2 regions of the Planococcus sp. 1R117A genome follow, and region 2 is predicted to be linked to the other one. Evidence: riboswitches for the same ligand, from Rfam matches in the RefSeq annotation. Region 2 holds a riboswitch; the other holds the start of a gene.
What was found. A riboswitch is a leader RNA that binds a small molecule or an ion and turns the genes downstream of it on or off. The one in region 2 is predicted to bind preQ1.
Positions count from the first base shown of each region.

Region 1: it holds a riboswitch for preQ1, as region 2 does, so the genes downstream of both, queC (7-cyano-7-deazaguanine synthase QueC) here and queF (preQ(1) synthase) in region 2, are expected to answer to the same signal.

Region 1 is NZ_JBPRLO010000002.1:755,822-763,417, reverse strand. It holds gene nhaC (Na+/H+ antiporter NhaC) at 211-1,602, shown strand; gene ACSFXN_RS09195 (STAS domain-containing protein) at 1,764-2,582, shown strand; gene queE (7-carboxy-7-deazaguanine synthase QueE) at 2,635-3,342, opposite strand; gene queD (6-carboxytetrahydropterin synthase QueD) at 3,339-3,764, opposite strand; gene queC (7-cyano-7-deazaguanine synthase QueC) at 3,761-4,426, opposite strand; PreQ1 riboswitch class I at 4,434-4,477, opposite strand; gene ACSFXN_RS09175 (kinase) at 4,624-5,244, shown strand; gene ACSFXN_RS09170 (M1 family metallopeptidase) at 5,241-6,629, shown strand; gene ACSFXN_RS09165 (DUF4362 domain-containing protein) at 6,693-7,133, shown strand; gene ACSFXN_RS09160 (hypothetical protein) at 7,507-7,596, shown strand, end outside.
Region 2 is NZ_JBPRLO010000004.1:53,872-61,467, forward strand. It holds gene ACSFXN_RS12990 (endonuclease/exonuclease/phosphatase family protein) at 1-309, shown strand, start outside; gene ACSFXN_RS12995 (endonuclease/exonuclease/phosphatase family protein) at 488-1,336, shown strand; gene queF (preQ(1) synthase) at 1,475-1,969, opposite strand; PreQ1 riboswitch class I at 2,067-2,114, opposite strand; gene ACSFXN_RS13005 (hypothetical protein) at 2,228-2,500, shown strand; gene ACSFXN_RS13010 (TraR/DksA C4-type zinc finger protein) at 2,775-3,308, shown strand; gene ACSFXN_RS13015 (DUF4440 domain-containing protein) at 3,420-3,767, shown strand; gene ACSFXN_RS13020 (thiol-disulfide oxidoreductase DCC family protein) at 3,836-4,237, shown strand; gene ACSFXN_RS13025 (DUF3238 domain-containing protein) at 4,378-5,589, opposite strand; gene ACSFXN_RS13030 (hypothetical protein) at 5,750-5,959, shown strand; gene ACSFXN_RS13035 (STAS domain-containing protein) at 6,252-7,124, shown strand; gene ACSFXN_RS13040 (metallophosphoesterase family protein) at 7,142-7,596, opposite strand, start outside.

The DNA of each region.
Region 1 (7,596 bases), on a different contig from region 2:
CGTGTGCAGCAAGCAGAGACTGGATGAGCGGTGGAAATTCAGGCAGCGATATGGATGAAGTACGCCATCCGTTTTTTTCAACTTTTTAATGAAGTGGATGGTCTAACAGCCGTCAAATTGGGTGGTAGCGCGGAGAAAACCTTCGTCCCTTTTTTATGGGGATGCTAGGTTTTTTTTAATCTAATTTTTTAATTTCAGGAGGAATCATTCATGTTTCAAATTAAAGAAGTTATTTCACCATCAGCTAAAGAAGCAGTTGCATTAATTGTTTCCATTGTGCTGATCATCAGCGTAAGCCTCATTCGATTTGAAGCAGTTCCGCATATACCGATTCTCTTATCTATTTTGCTGCTGTTCTGTTACGGCTTGTTAAAAAAAGTGCCGTATCGCAAATTAGAAAGCGGCTTGGTAGCAGGAGCAGGTGCTGGTATGAGTGCGGTATTCCTATTTTTCTTTATCGGTATTTTAATCAGCACCTGGATGATGAGCGGTACCATTCCAACACTGATTTATTTCGGCTTTAATCTTGTAACTCCATTATTTTTCTTTGCTATTGTTTTTGTAGTCTGCTCGATCATCGGAATATCCATCGGCAGTTCGTTGACCACTGTTGCTACAGTTGGAGTTGCTTTTATCGGCATGGCGGCCGTAATGGATATTTCACTGGCAATCACGGCCGGTGCAATTGTTTCCGGCGCTTTTTTCGGAGATAAAATGTCTCCTCTGTCGGATACTACGAACTTAGCTTCTTCAATGGTTGGCGTGGATTTGTTTGAACACATCCGCAATATGGGATGGACAACGGTTCCAGCTTTTGTATTGTCATTAATCGTTTTTGCTTTCCTATCTCCCGATGTGTCAGGAACTGAAGTGGATGACGTCGCGTTCTTCCAGCGAAGTCTGCTTGAAACGGGCTCTATTCATTGGTATACGATCATTCCATTGCTGGTCTTAATCGTGCTGACAATAAAAAAAGTTCCGGCGATGATGACGCTGGCTATCAGCTCTTTGACGGCTGTAATCGTTTCTTTTTTCCATCACATCTATGGCGCTGCTGAAATTATGAGCATTCTATATAGCGGATTTGTATCGGAAACGGGTGTTAATGATATTGATGCATTGCTGTCTCGTGGCGGCATGGAAAGCATGCTTTTTACAATTGGGTTGGTCTTGCTTGCGCTTAGCATGGGAGGATTATTGTTCACTCTTGGAATTGTTCAATGCCTGCTGGGGAAAGTGGAAAGCCTTTTGAGAAAAGTTTCTTCAGTCATCGCCGCATCTGCATTGACCGCAATTGGTATCAATATATTGATCGGTGAACAGTATTTATCGATTTTATTGACAGGCCAAGCTTTTCACAAACCGTATGAAAAACTCGGCTTAGCGGGTAAAAACTTAAGCCGGGTGATGGAAGATGCCGGAACAGTCGTCAATCCGCTTGTCCCTTGGAGCGTCTGTGGTATTTTTATCACTTCCATATTAGGGGTTTCTACTTTGGAATACTTGCCGTTCGCTTTCTTCTGCCTATTATCACCGATATTAACGGTTTTATATGGCTACACTGGAAAAACCTTAACTTTTCGGAAAGTGGAAACGCAATAAAATTTAATTTTTAACAAAAGTTGCTTGCAGATTAAATGCAGGCAGCTTTTTGTATTAGTCCATTTTAAGTAAAATTTTCGTGTCCTTACAAATTGTGCTAAGAAAAAAATACTATTTTAAGCTATAATAAAAAGATGAGAATAGAAAAAGGTGGAATTACAATGAACGGAATTTATAGTTTTTCCCAATACATACAGAAAAATATCGACGCGTTGCCCGTTGATATCGTCGATAATGTGATCCGCAGAATGGATCTCATAATTTCGGAAGCGGAGAGGGAACAAGCGATTTTAATGTACAATCAGCTCTTGAATTTTTTTGGAGATCTGTTGGTGAACGAAGATGAAGAGTCGGTTCCAGAGCCATTAATAGAATGGAGTAAAAAGAATGCCGCCATGCAAGTGTCAGCAGGAGGCAAAATCTCTGAAATCGTCATCCGCTATTCTCCTACGAGAGAAATTTTCAATGAACTATTTACTGATATCAGCATAGACTTGAATCTGACCGTTAAGGAATCGGCATTCATATTCAAACGGATTAATACGCTGCTGGATGTCAGTTTGAACGAAACCTTTTTTGCGTTTGAACGGCTTTCTGCCCAGTATCAGGAAGAAACCAAAAAAGAACTGACAAGATTGTCAGCTCCGATTGTTCCTATAAAAGATGACATCGTCGTGTTGCCGCTGATTGGTTTTATTGACGAGGAGCGGATCAAGCATATTATCGACAATGTTATTCCGAGATTAGCGGATATGAATGTAGGACATGTGATTTCGGATTTTTCGGGTCTGGTGACCATTAACGTTCAAGTCGCAGAAGCGATTCATCAGATTGGAAGCACACTTAGGTTGATGGGGATACATGTGGTTGCGGCTGGATTGCGGCCAGATTTGGCACAGACGATCATTAAGAGCGGCATAGACATGTCGACAATCGAGTCTTTTGCCACTGTAAAGCAAGCCTTGAAAAGCATCAGCTGAGAAGGAATAAAAAAGCGTGGAATCAATAATGATTCCACGCTTTTTCTTATATTTACACTCCGCGTTTATTGCCCCATACAAGTGCGTGGAGCTGCGGCAAGACTTTGGCGTCGTTCATAATCGCAGAACGGATCGACTGGCCAATCAGCCATTCATAGCGCTCTAAAAGAGTAGCCGTCAAATGTGCATCATCGGTTGTTGCTGTGTCACTGTTGCCTGTCTGCAAAAAGAACGGGACGCCTGGATAGCGCAAGTGGACATCTTCTGCATACTTAAAATCTTCTTCGTCGAAAATGACGACTTTCAAGCTGGCATTTGAGTCGTTCAACTTTTGTAAAAAGCCATCCAATTTCTCGAAATCGGTGACCATGCCAGAACTTGGCGGCTTTGGTGAAATTGTGATGTCGTCAATTTTCGGCATCCAGTCCTGCCAAATCGAGCCTTGTGTTTCCACTCCGACTTTCCAGCCGTTTTGGTGGCATAAGTCGACAAGTTCTCCTATTCCTTTATGAAGGGCCGGGTTGCCGCCAGAAATCGTTACATGCGAAAATGCTTCACCGCCGATACTCTTCAGCTCTTCAATAATGTCGACAGGCTGCTTAGAAACGCTGCGGCCTGTGCCGTCCCAAGTGAATTTGGAGTCGCACCAAGAACAGGAATAATCACATCCTGCTGTTCGGACAAACATTGTTTTTTGTCCAATGACCATTCCTTCTCCTTGGATCGTCGGACCGAAAACTTCCATTACCGGTATTTTCATAGCAAGTCCTCCTTGCGCGGGCGGTAAACGACATAGCTTGTCGGAGTCTCGCGCACGATGACTTGCAGGCAAGTTGGTTTATTGGCAGTAGCCTGGAGAATGTCCTGGATGGACTGCCAAATTTGCTGAGCCAAAAGTTCTGTTGTAGGAAACTTGTTTTCAAATTCAGGATGATTATTCAAAACCGAATGATCGTATTTTTTATGGATGGCTTTTTTTATGGATTTAAAGTCAATCAGGAAACCAATAGCATCCAGTTCATCTCCGCCGACCGTGACATTGACAAAGTAGGTGTGCCCATGCATTTCCTTGCATTGCCCGGCGTCTTCGCTCGGGATAAAATGCGCTGCCGAGAAATTCAAGTCTTTGTTCAGTTCGAAACGGAATTCATGCGGAACCGCTGGATAGAATTGCTGCATCATACAGGTTCACCTGCTGACTTCCGCGCTTTGTATACCGCAAGTCCTTCGTTGCGTAAGACGCATGCTGGGCACTCGCCGCAGCCTGTACTTGGAACTCCGTTATAGCACGTCAAGGTTTTGTCTTGCACAAAGTCGAGGGCGTCCAGTTCATCTGCAAGTTCCCACACTTCCGATTTATCAAGCCACATTAATGGCGTATGAATGATAAATTGTTTGTCCATCGCCAGATTCAATGTCACATTCAGCGATCGGATGAATGTGTCGCGACAATCCGGGTAACCGCTGAAATCGGTTTGGCTGACTCCGGTAACTAAATGCCGAGCACCGATGGCATCTGCATAAACAGCTGCAAAGGAGAAGAATAAGTGATTTCTGCCTGGCACGAAAGTTGATGGCAGTTCTCCTTCTTTTGCTGTCACTTCAATGTCATCACGGGTCAGCGCATTGGCTGATAGCTGGTTGATCAACGTCATGTCGAGCACTTTGAAAGAAACGCCGAGTTCTTCTGCAATTTTTCGGGCACATTCAATCTCAGCTGAGTGGCGCTGGCCGTAATCGAATGTCACCGTGGCGACTTCATTAAAATTTTTCAAAGCCCAGAATAGGCAAGTGGTACTGTCTTGGCCGCCGCTGAAAACGACAACCGCTTTTTCTTTTTTCAATTGAAACATCTCCTTAGTTTTTTAGAGAGGGAGTTTGCGAACCTCTTTTTTGACCACTGTTAATAATAACATAGAACGGCAAGAGCGATAGTAAGGAAAGCAAATTTGAATAGCGCCATTTTAAAAAGTTTCTGAAGGAAAAAACAGCCAATTGTCGAATGATAAAAAGAAGAATCAAGGAAAGGTTTGATTGGAAGTTGAAAATAGAATACGAAGATTTTTTCAGGAATATCCCTCTGCATAATTTTTCAGGCAAAACGATTATTGGAATTGATGGATTAAGCCGGTCAGGCAAAACCACTTTTGCCGGCAAATTAGAGAAGTATTTAAAAGGCGCCGGTATTTCTGTTCAGGTATTCCACACCGATGACTTTATTGTGGAACGCAAGCGGCGCTATGGCACAGGGTTGGAAGAATGGCAGGAGTATTATTTTTTGCAATGGGAAGCTGAACATCTGGCCGAGTTTTTCTTTGGCAAATTGAAAAGCGCTAATTTTCTGGAGCTGTGGTATTACGATACTAAAAAAGACAGCCATAGTTTAAAAACCATTGAACTTCCAGATGAAGGAGTCGTTTTGGTCGAAGGCGTATTTCTGCAGCGCAAAGAATGGAGGAACTTTTTTGATCAAGTGGTGTACGTGGAATGTTCGGCAGAAGACCGCTTTTTCAGGGAATCTCAAGACATGCGAAACAAAACCGATTTGTTAAAGCGGCGCTATTGGAAAGCGGAAGCCTATTATGAAGAAACGGTAAAGCCCGCACAACAGGCTGATTGGCTGTTTGAGAATGCCGTCAGTAAGATAGGAGATTTCAAATGACCAGCATGCTGAAAAACAAACGAATGATTTGGATTTTAGTGGCGGTGGCTGCAGTTGTGGTCGGAGTGCTTCTTGTTTTCTTGTCGCGTGACAGCAATGAAAAAGGCTCAACTGAAATGGGCGCGAGCGCGGACTATAAAATAGACCTTTCACTGGATGAACAGAACCGGTTTCAGATCAGCACAGAAATCGAAGTGTTAAATGAATCAGAAGAAGCTTTTGAAGACCTCGGTTTTTATCTTGTGCCCAATGCCATTAACTCAGAAGAACTTCCGAATTTTACGCAGGAAGCAGCAGAAATAACGGTCAATTCAGTCAAGCAGGGCGATAGAGAATTGGCTTATAACCTAGAGAATAATGAGCTGCTGATTGAGTTGGAAAATACTTTGGAACCGGGAAACAGTCAACACGTGGTGATTGATTATACATTGCTGATCCCTAAAGACGGCATGCGCTTGTCCCAAGTCGGTGATAATTACTTTCTAGCGCAATGGTATCCGATGCTGGCTCAATATGACAATGGATGGGATATCCAGGATTTTGATATGCTCGGAGAATCTTACCATACCGGCTTCGGCAATTTTGAAGTGAGCTATAGTTTGCCTAAAGAGTATTTCGTAGCCAGTTCGGCCATCGAAGGAAACATTGAGCCTAGTTCCTCGGGAACCGTAAAAGGAGAGCGCATCAAGGATTTCTATGTGGCATTTTTGAATACGGAAGAATGGCTGCATGAATCCGTACAAGCAAACGATACGGTATTGCGGTTGTTTATGCCGAATGACCAAGACTTTCTTGACGAAAATATAGTCAAGGCGAAAGCTGCTTATACTTTCTTCGAAGAAAATATCGGGGACAACCCGTTCCCGGAACTTGATATTATTGCGAATGACGGCTATATGGAATATCCGAATGTTATAGAGGTAGCCAAAACTCGGGATGCACTTGACGAAGTATTAGTCCACGAAATTGCCCATCAATGGTTTTATTATATTGTCGGCAATGACCCATATGAAGATGCTTGGGCAGATGAAAGCCTGACAGAATTTGCGGCATCGATTTTTTTAGCGGATTATTATAATGATGAACAGTACGGCTTTAGTTCAGCCCAAGACTCCGCTGCATACTACCCGACTGAAAATTATGTGAATTTACCGCTGGAAAAGTTCAATGAAGGGTCATATGTTTCCACTGTATACGGGGAAGCGCCGCTATTATTGCGGGATTTTTTCAATGAGAGAGGCGGCCAGGAAGAAGCGCTTGAATTTCTTTCCGCGTATTATCAGGAATATCAATTCAAGAATGTCAATACGCCTGAATTCAAAGAATTTTTTATAGACTATTATGGGGAAGAGCAGAGAAAATTTTTGGACAGCTGGCTGAAATAAATTAGCAGGAACATGTAATTTTCAACGGGCACTTTCGTCTAATTGAAAAAGAAGGTGTAAATGATGGGTAAGTTGAAAAAAATTTTACTGATCGGATTAGCATTATTGGCTGCCGGCTGCCAAAGCTCTGCTGAAGAGCCAGGAAATCCCGATGCAAATGGCGATGATTCATATGGAAGAGATCGAATTTTTAACCGGCATGGAGAAATTGAAAACTTGGACAGGTTTGAGAGGTTCTTGTCATACGTTAATCAAGGGCAAGAAGATGCCATCCGCATCGTCAATTACACCATTGAAGGCGACCCGATATACCAAGATCTTAGCTTTAATGGGGAAATGATTGAATATGTATACGATTCCAGCAAAGACAAATATGGCTCTGGAGAAGTCATGGAACTGAATTGTACTTCAATAGAAAAAGAAGAACAGGTAGACTTTACTGATTATGTATTGGCTGAATGCGATTCAGATATGAATCCGTTAATATTAAGCATCGGAAAATAAATTAGGCTCAACAGTGCCTCTATATTGGAAGCACTGTTTTATTTTGCATTTCAGCACCGTCTATATTTGCTATTAAAATATAGGAAAGAACAAGTTTATTAGGCTTAGGTAAAAGGTTTCAACTAATTGGCTGCCAGTCTATTCTCTAAATAAAGGCGACTTGCGTCTTGGTGAAATTTATATCAGTTCTTCCATCATTTCGTGTCAGGTTTTGGCGTAATTGCAACTTATCACGGGAATAGTATAGGGAAGACTTTTCTAAACAAGCTGCTGATGATATATAGAGAAATTGATTGAAATGAATATGGCGTTTATTATAGATGGACTTTCAATCCTGTACCCCTTAAGCGATGAAAAATAACGGAGGCCCGAAATGAAAAAAATAATGAAATACTTTATATTATTTTTAATTTTGATTGCCATGTCATTCGGGAGTTATTTGCTGATTTTCAATCAAGGACTG
Region 2 (7,596 bases):
TTTAATGCTCCTCCTAATGATGGACAAATCAGAAGGCTGAATAGGCATTTTGCGGACACCTTTTTAAAAATGAAAAGAGGAGACGCTTATACGTATCCTTCTCCTTACCGAAACGCGGAAACAGGTGAAAACTTCAAACCGGTTACACGCATCGATTATGTCTTTGCAGACCCTGAACTGGATCCGGTGCAGGTAGCAGTAATGGAAACCGATACATCAGACCATTTGCCAATTGTTGCTGACTTCATTGTTTCTACAGCGAAAACTCATGCACAAGAAGCAGCACAAACAGTCCTTCAGAAAGTTTAAGTGCGTTTCCGATTTTCTATTAAAAAAAGTTACCTGATATCTTCAGCTTTTGAATATCTTAAATTTTTATTTGAAATAAGCACATAAATAACAGCATTTTTTGTATTATTTTGCTACAATCAATGCATCCAATAACCCTTGCCAAGGACTCGTTTCATCTTAAAAGGAGATGTTTTTTATGGAGAGAGAAAAACTCCCCCCCACCGTGCCCATAAAAGTGATGTCATTCAACATTGCTCACGGATTAGGTATGAATAATGTCGTCGATTTGGAAAAGACAGCAAGTGTCATTGAACAATCAGAAGCAGAAATTATCGGATTGCAGGAACTCGATCGGCATTTTACTGAACGCAGTGAATTTATCGATCAAGTAGACTGGCTCAGCAGCCGCCTTGGCATGTACGGCGCTTTCGGAGCCAACTTAGATTTAGAGCCAAATGAACCTGAAAGGCCAAGGCGCCAGTACGGCAACGCGGTTTTAAGCAAGCATCCGATCAAGTATGTTGAAAATCACCTCCTGACGAAAGTGGTCTCTCCGATTGCCAACAGTGAACAGCGGGGAATGCTGGAAGTTGTTCTCGAAGTAAAAGGGACATATCTTAGCTTCTTTAACACACATTTATCGTTGAAAGAAGAAGAACTCAAAGTAAGCATTGATGAAATTTTGGAGATTACAGAAAAAAGCCGTTTTCCAAAAATCATTACAGGAGATTTTAATGCGGCACCGGATCACCTGCAAATCAAGAGATTGGAAAACCATTACGACGATGTTTTCTTGAAAATGGATAAAGACAACTCTTATACGTACCCGGCACCTTATACACATGAGGCAGATGGAGTGAAGTTAAAGCCGGTGACACGGATTGACTATATTTTTACGGATCAAAATCTGGAGCCTGCAAAGGCAACCGTAATTGAAACCGCTGTATCGGATCATTTGCCGATTGCAGCAGATCTGGTTCTGTCGAGAACGGCCAATGCGATGAAATCATCAGCACAAGCGGAACAATTAAAGTTGTTTAAATGAAATTTTATTAAGCAATTGAACTTTTACGGAGAATATTTTTCTCCACATCAAAAAACTGTAGATAGACTCAGTAAAATGAGTTTATCTACAGTTTTTTATTTCTCTTCCAACAAATATTGCTGGAGGTATTCTTTACGATTAGCGGTTGGTAATGGTTTCCGGATTCATGTCATGGTTCATCATGCGGTACGAAGCCATTTCTTCGTATTTTGTGCCGGGTTTTCCATAGTTTGTGTAAGGGTCGATCGACAAGCCGCCGCGCGGTGTGAATTTGCCCCATACTTCGATATAACGGGGTTCGAGCAATTTGATTAAATCGTTCATGATGATGTTGACGACGTCTTCATGGAAATCGCCGTGGTTACGGAAACTGAATAAATACAATTTCAGAGATTTGCTTTCCACCAATTTTTTGTCCGGGATAAAGCTGAGATAAATCGTCGCGAAATCAGGCTGTCCTGTCTGTGGGCAAAGTGAAGTAAATTCCGGGCAATTGAATTTTACAAAATAATCGCGTGTATGCAAATTATCGATTGCTTCTAAAATGTCCGGGTCATATTCAAAGTTATACTTCGTATTTTGATTGCCGAGCAGCGACAAATGGTCTAATGTGTCTTCGTTTCTTCCTGCCATAGGTAAAGGCCTCCTTCAAGTATGCGGCTTAAGAGAGGACGTATAAAAAACAGGAAAAGAAAAAGCCGAATCGCATGTGGATTCGGCTAAATTTCGTCAATCCATAGTTTTTTATAGAGGGTATAATGCTATGAACCTCTCCCGTCACCGGGTTATTTATTTTTTACTAACCTCACTTATAGTAAAAGACTTTCCGTTCACTGTCAATTCTCTTCTTTTTCCAAAAAAGTGCCGCAATCAAAGGAGGCGTTGTTACTCATGAAAGAGGAGAAACCAATTCTTCGTGATAAAAGCATGGACAACACATTAGTATTGATGACAGAAAGTTATCGATTCATCCGGAATCGTGCAAGAGAACTGAATTCGGACATTTTCCAAACACGATTGCTTGGCCAGACAACGAATTGCGTGGTTGGAGAAGAAGTGGCTTGTGTGTTTTATGATGAAACAAAGTTTCGGCGGAGAAGAGCCGTTCCAAAAAGGATACAAAAAAAGCTTGATTGGAGAAAAAGCCATACAGACGATGGATGATGAAGGACATAAGCACGGTAAGCAGCTTTTTATGTCGCTTATGACGCCTCGGCAGCTGCAGCTATTTACCTTTACGTCTTTTACATATCAACCTTTTTGGGATGCCCGGTTTAACAGACGACTTGATGAAGCATCGATTAGAGAATTATTTGCTCAGCTTGCTTGATCGTTTTGACGATTATTAATGCGATACAAGTGCGCTGCATTTCATCAGGTTTGATTTCTCTGAAAAAGGAAATATACAGAACAAGCAAGTTTTTAAGGAGGAACCCGGATGACAGAGGAACAATTGAAGCAATTGAAAGACCAATTGATTGAACAAAAGAATTCTCTTGAAGGACGTATTGAGCATACGGAAGAGTTTGATACAACTGAACTGTCTAATTATGATAATCACCCAGCTGATAATGCAACAGACTTATTTGATCAGGAACGCGGTCTCGCGCTAAACCAATTTAAAGAAGATGAATTAAATGATGCCAATGCTGCTCTTGAGGCAATTGAGAACGGGACTTACGGCAAATGCACAGTGTGCGGCAAAGAAATCCCGTACGAGCGTTTAGAAGTATTGCCGACTGCGTTAACTTGTGTTGACCATGCTCAGCAAGACACTGATATGACGTCACGCCCTCCTGAAGAAGACGTGTTACGAGGATCCACGAGCCAGCCAGTGGAAAAAGAAGACAGCAGGCTTCGGGATTACACAGATACATTTCAGGAAGTCGAAGATTTTGGTTCTTCGGACAGTCCACAGGACCAGCCTGGCAAAGATGAAGATATGGAAGATTTCTACGAAGAAAAAGGTTGATCCTCAACCCTATGCTTTTCCAAGCATGGGGTTTTCTTTGGCTAAAATACGATGGACCTTGGATTGGCAGATGCCTACAGTAAAAGAAATAACAGATAGGGAGAGAAGGTATTGGAGGGATTAGAGAAGGAAATTTTTGAATTGGAATGCAGCCACCTTCAACCGGATGTCCGGGTTTCAAAACAAAAACTTGGAGAAGTGCTCGATGAGGAATTTTTTGAGTTTGGGAGTTCAGGGAAAGTCTGGAGGCGGAGGGATTATGACACAGATCATTCGTTAACCCCGGACTGGTTGGAGATTTCAGAATTTGCTTTACATATTCTGGGACCAGAAGCTGTACTGGCAACGTACCGCATCCAAAATCAAACAAGCGGAAAAGCATCCATTCGCAGTTCCATTTGGAAAAATCGGGGAAGTGGCTGGAAGCTGTTTTTTCATCAAGGAACGCTTTCAGAATGAAAGTGTTTATGCTGAAGAAAAAGAGGATATGGAATAACTAGTACTTTTTAAAGTGAAGGAGGATTCAGATGGAACATGCGGTTGTATTATTTGACGGCGATTGTAATTTCTGTGATAGCAGTGTCCAGTTCATCATAAACCATGATCCTGCAGGATATTATCAATTTGCTTCACTGCAAAGCGATATTGGACGGGAGCTTAGACGAAAGCATCAAGTGCCGGAGGACGTAGACAGCCTGGTATTGATACAAGACGGCAAAGCCTATGTTAAATCCGAAGGGGCATTGATGATTTCCCGCCACTTGACTGGGTTATGGAAACTGGCGTTTTATCTAAAATCATTTCCTCGTCCATTGCGCGATGGCGCTTATGATGTGGTCGCAAAAAATCGCTACAAGGTATTCGGGAAACTCAATAGCTGTATGCTGCCGCCTCCGCATATCCGAAAAAGATTTCTTGATAAACAGTAAAAGCTCTGATGCGCCTAGGCGTATCAGAGCTTTTTGTGCGTTGTGCTGCTTCCGCTGTTCATTGTCCAGTTGCAGAGCCTCACCCCTCGTCGGCAATTCTTACAGCGCTTGTCAAAGCTAAACGGCCGCTTTCGCTTTTCCTATTCAAAATTGGAAATCCGCCAGTATTGGCTCGCAATCGAACGGGACATCCACGCTAATCCTTTGCTTTCCGCTTCGTGAATTTGAAGCCATTCATCCATTTTGTCGTTTTTCAAGTAAACTTCATGATTGGGTGCTTGGTCATGCAGCCCTACGATATCGTAATGGCCATCCCGATAAAATGTTGCAGATACGTCATAGTCAATATTGGGGGAAGTTGTTAAGGGATTGCCGACACTATGTTTCAGGATAACCTTAACGTTTCGTTCGTCTTCTTTCACTTTTTCCAGCTGAATGCCTTCAGAAGAAGCCACATCTGCTTTCCGGAATTTTTTCCGCCAATCGTAGGCAACGCTCATGCCCACGTCCTTTTGAAGTTCTAAGACAGAATCCTCTTTTCCGAGTTGCAGTGAAAAATTTACTTGCGTACGGTAATGAGAGGAATCAGGAGTGAACGTTCGGTTATCTCCAGCAAAATAGCGGTTGAGCGACAACAGGTTCGGGTTGGCTAGAAACTTATCAGTCAGGAAAGTGGTATAGCGGAAATCCCAGACTCTATTAAACTCCGATACGTTAACGTGTGGAGAATCAGCTAGCAATCGCTCCAGAGGAGCAATCTTTTTAGTGATCCAGAATTCTTCCATGGAAGCTGCTTCTTGCGATGACTTAATATTAAAAAACCCAAAAAGATGGGCAGCTACCGACTTCTCTTCACTGAAACCCGTTTCAGACTTTTCCAGCGGACGCTTTGCCCGAATCCAATATGAATATTCCTGGTCCATTTCTACAGCGCGATCAGTAAACTGGGTTTTTGTGATTGTGTCCAAAAATTCGCCGTCCCGGTAAATTTCATACTCATCAATACCATCGATGGCTCCCCATGCCAAAATGATTTTTGAATCCGAAACAATTGTCGTAAAGGCAATTTGCTGAAGATAATTGATGCTGTCTTCCGTATGGTCTTCTGTGCTGGTTTGCATTTTGATCCGCTCTTTTACTTTTCCCTCTTCGTCAAGGCGCTCGACTGTATAGGTATACAGCTCACCACTTTGCAGGTTTTCATCTTTTAAGCTGTTTTCTATGCCAGTATAGATGGCATCCGCATCTCTTTTTACTACACAAGTATCTCCTATATTGGACCATTTAAAGTAAATCATTGTATCTGTCTGCTGCAACAAATCAATTTCCAGGCGTTTCTCCAACGCAGCCATTGAATCATCTCCTTACAAGGGTATGTTAAGCTATACCCGGTTCTTAAAATTCCTGAACCCTTCTTTCTAATTCACGATATATTTGTTACATAATTAAAATAATAGATTAAAAAATTAAATGTATAATATAGGAAAAGAATGAAAGCAGGAGGCGTTTTCTATGGCTCATCCCGCCCGCATAATTGCCGAGTTTGAAAAAGCAATGCCGCAGATACCTATCCGCCAATGGATTTACGGATTATTCAATACCACTTGCAGCCATATAGCTGCCAATCAGAAAGGCATATTAGTCGCTACTGATGCCAGGTGCTCTTTTTTACTGGCAAAATGGAGGACTCTTCGGAGTGGTCAGTTGATTACAGTGAAATAGAATCCATATCAACCGGTATAGCAGGGCATACAAAACTGAGCTGCCTTTTGCTTAATGGCTGTTATGCGGGGATGGCTTATATTTCAAGAGGAAACATTAAGGAGTTCATGGATTTTCTTCAATTGAATGGCCTTAACAAAATTGACAGCCCGTTAAATTGAATGAATGCTGGTCCTTATCGAGGGCCGGCTTTTGCTGTTGATAGATTTGCAATGCTGCATCACAAATAGTACGTTAAAGAAAGAATATGGATCACGGTTTAAAGAGAAAAACGACAACGGGAGGTTGGGGAATGGCTTTTGCGGAAACTAAAAAAGCAGGCAGCTTTAAAAGTTTTGATGATGCGGCGGAGCAAATTTTAAAACTGCTCAGTCAACAGCTAGAAATCAATACCTTATTTATTGCGAAAAATGATGGGCAGACCAATGAAATTATTAAGGCTTTGAATGCAGGTGATGAACTGGTCGTACAAGGCAGCTTATCTCCTCTGGAACAGACTTTTTGCAATTTAAGCATTGGTTTTGGAAAAGAGCCTTTGGTTATCAAAGATATTTCCAGCAACGTACGTGCCAATAAATTAGAGATTGCACCCCGTTTTGGAAGTGGTTCATTTATCGGCATACCGATTTTGTACGAAAGCGGCGAAGTCTACGGCACCATTTGCGGTCTTGACCAAGTGCCTTTTGAGTTTACGGAAGAGCATGAACAAGCGTTTGCTACCATGTCATCTTTGCTGACGTATGTTTTGGAACTTGCAAAAGCGAACGAACAAATTCAATCCCTTTCATCCCCATTGGTTCCAGTTACTCAAGGAGTCGCTATTTTGCCGGTCATTGGAGAAGTGACAGCAGAGCGTGCCCAAACCATCATCGATCATGTTTTACAAAAATGCGGGGAAAATGCACTGGATTATTTGGTCATCGATGTTTCCGGTGTTTCCCAAATCAACGCTGTCGTCGGAGAGTACTTGCTAAAGCTGGTCAATATTTTAAAAATTATTGGCGTAATCCCAGTGATTACCGGCATCCAACCTTTCATGGCTTTAAAAGTGCCGCATTTTGCCACAGCTTTAAAAGGCATTATGATGGAAGCAAATCTTGAAATGGCTTTGAAGCAACTCGGATTTGTATTGATAAAAGAATGTGATAAAAAAACGAGCCGATGAGAAAACCGGCTCATTTTTTATTCTTCTTTATCAAAAAAGACGTGTTTGAGCTCCCAGGTCTCATCAATTTCGAGCAAGCCGAATGAGTATTGCGGCTGCGTACGCTTGTCAGTGGGAGAACCTGGATTAAACAATGTAATGCCATCTACTTCACGCATCACTGGAACATGGGAATGGCCAAAAACGATGATATCAACTTGTTCGTTTGAAAAAGCTTCAAAAGCGCGCTGTTCGGTCGTTTTCCGAATGCCGTCCCCATGGATGACTCCGACTTTCACATCTCCGAAAGTAAAAATTTTTCTTTTGCCAAACCGGTCTGCTATTTCCCATGGATCCACATTGCCTGTGACTCCGTCTGTTTCCGTGTAAGCGGCCAATTCGTGGTAGACATCCAGCGTCTGCCAGTCTCCAGCATGGATGATAAAATCTGCAGTTTGGCATTCATCTGCCAAACGCTGGGGAATCTTTTTGG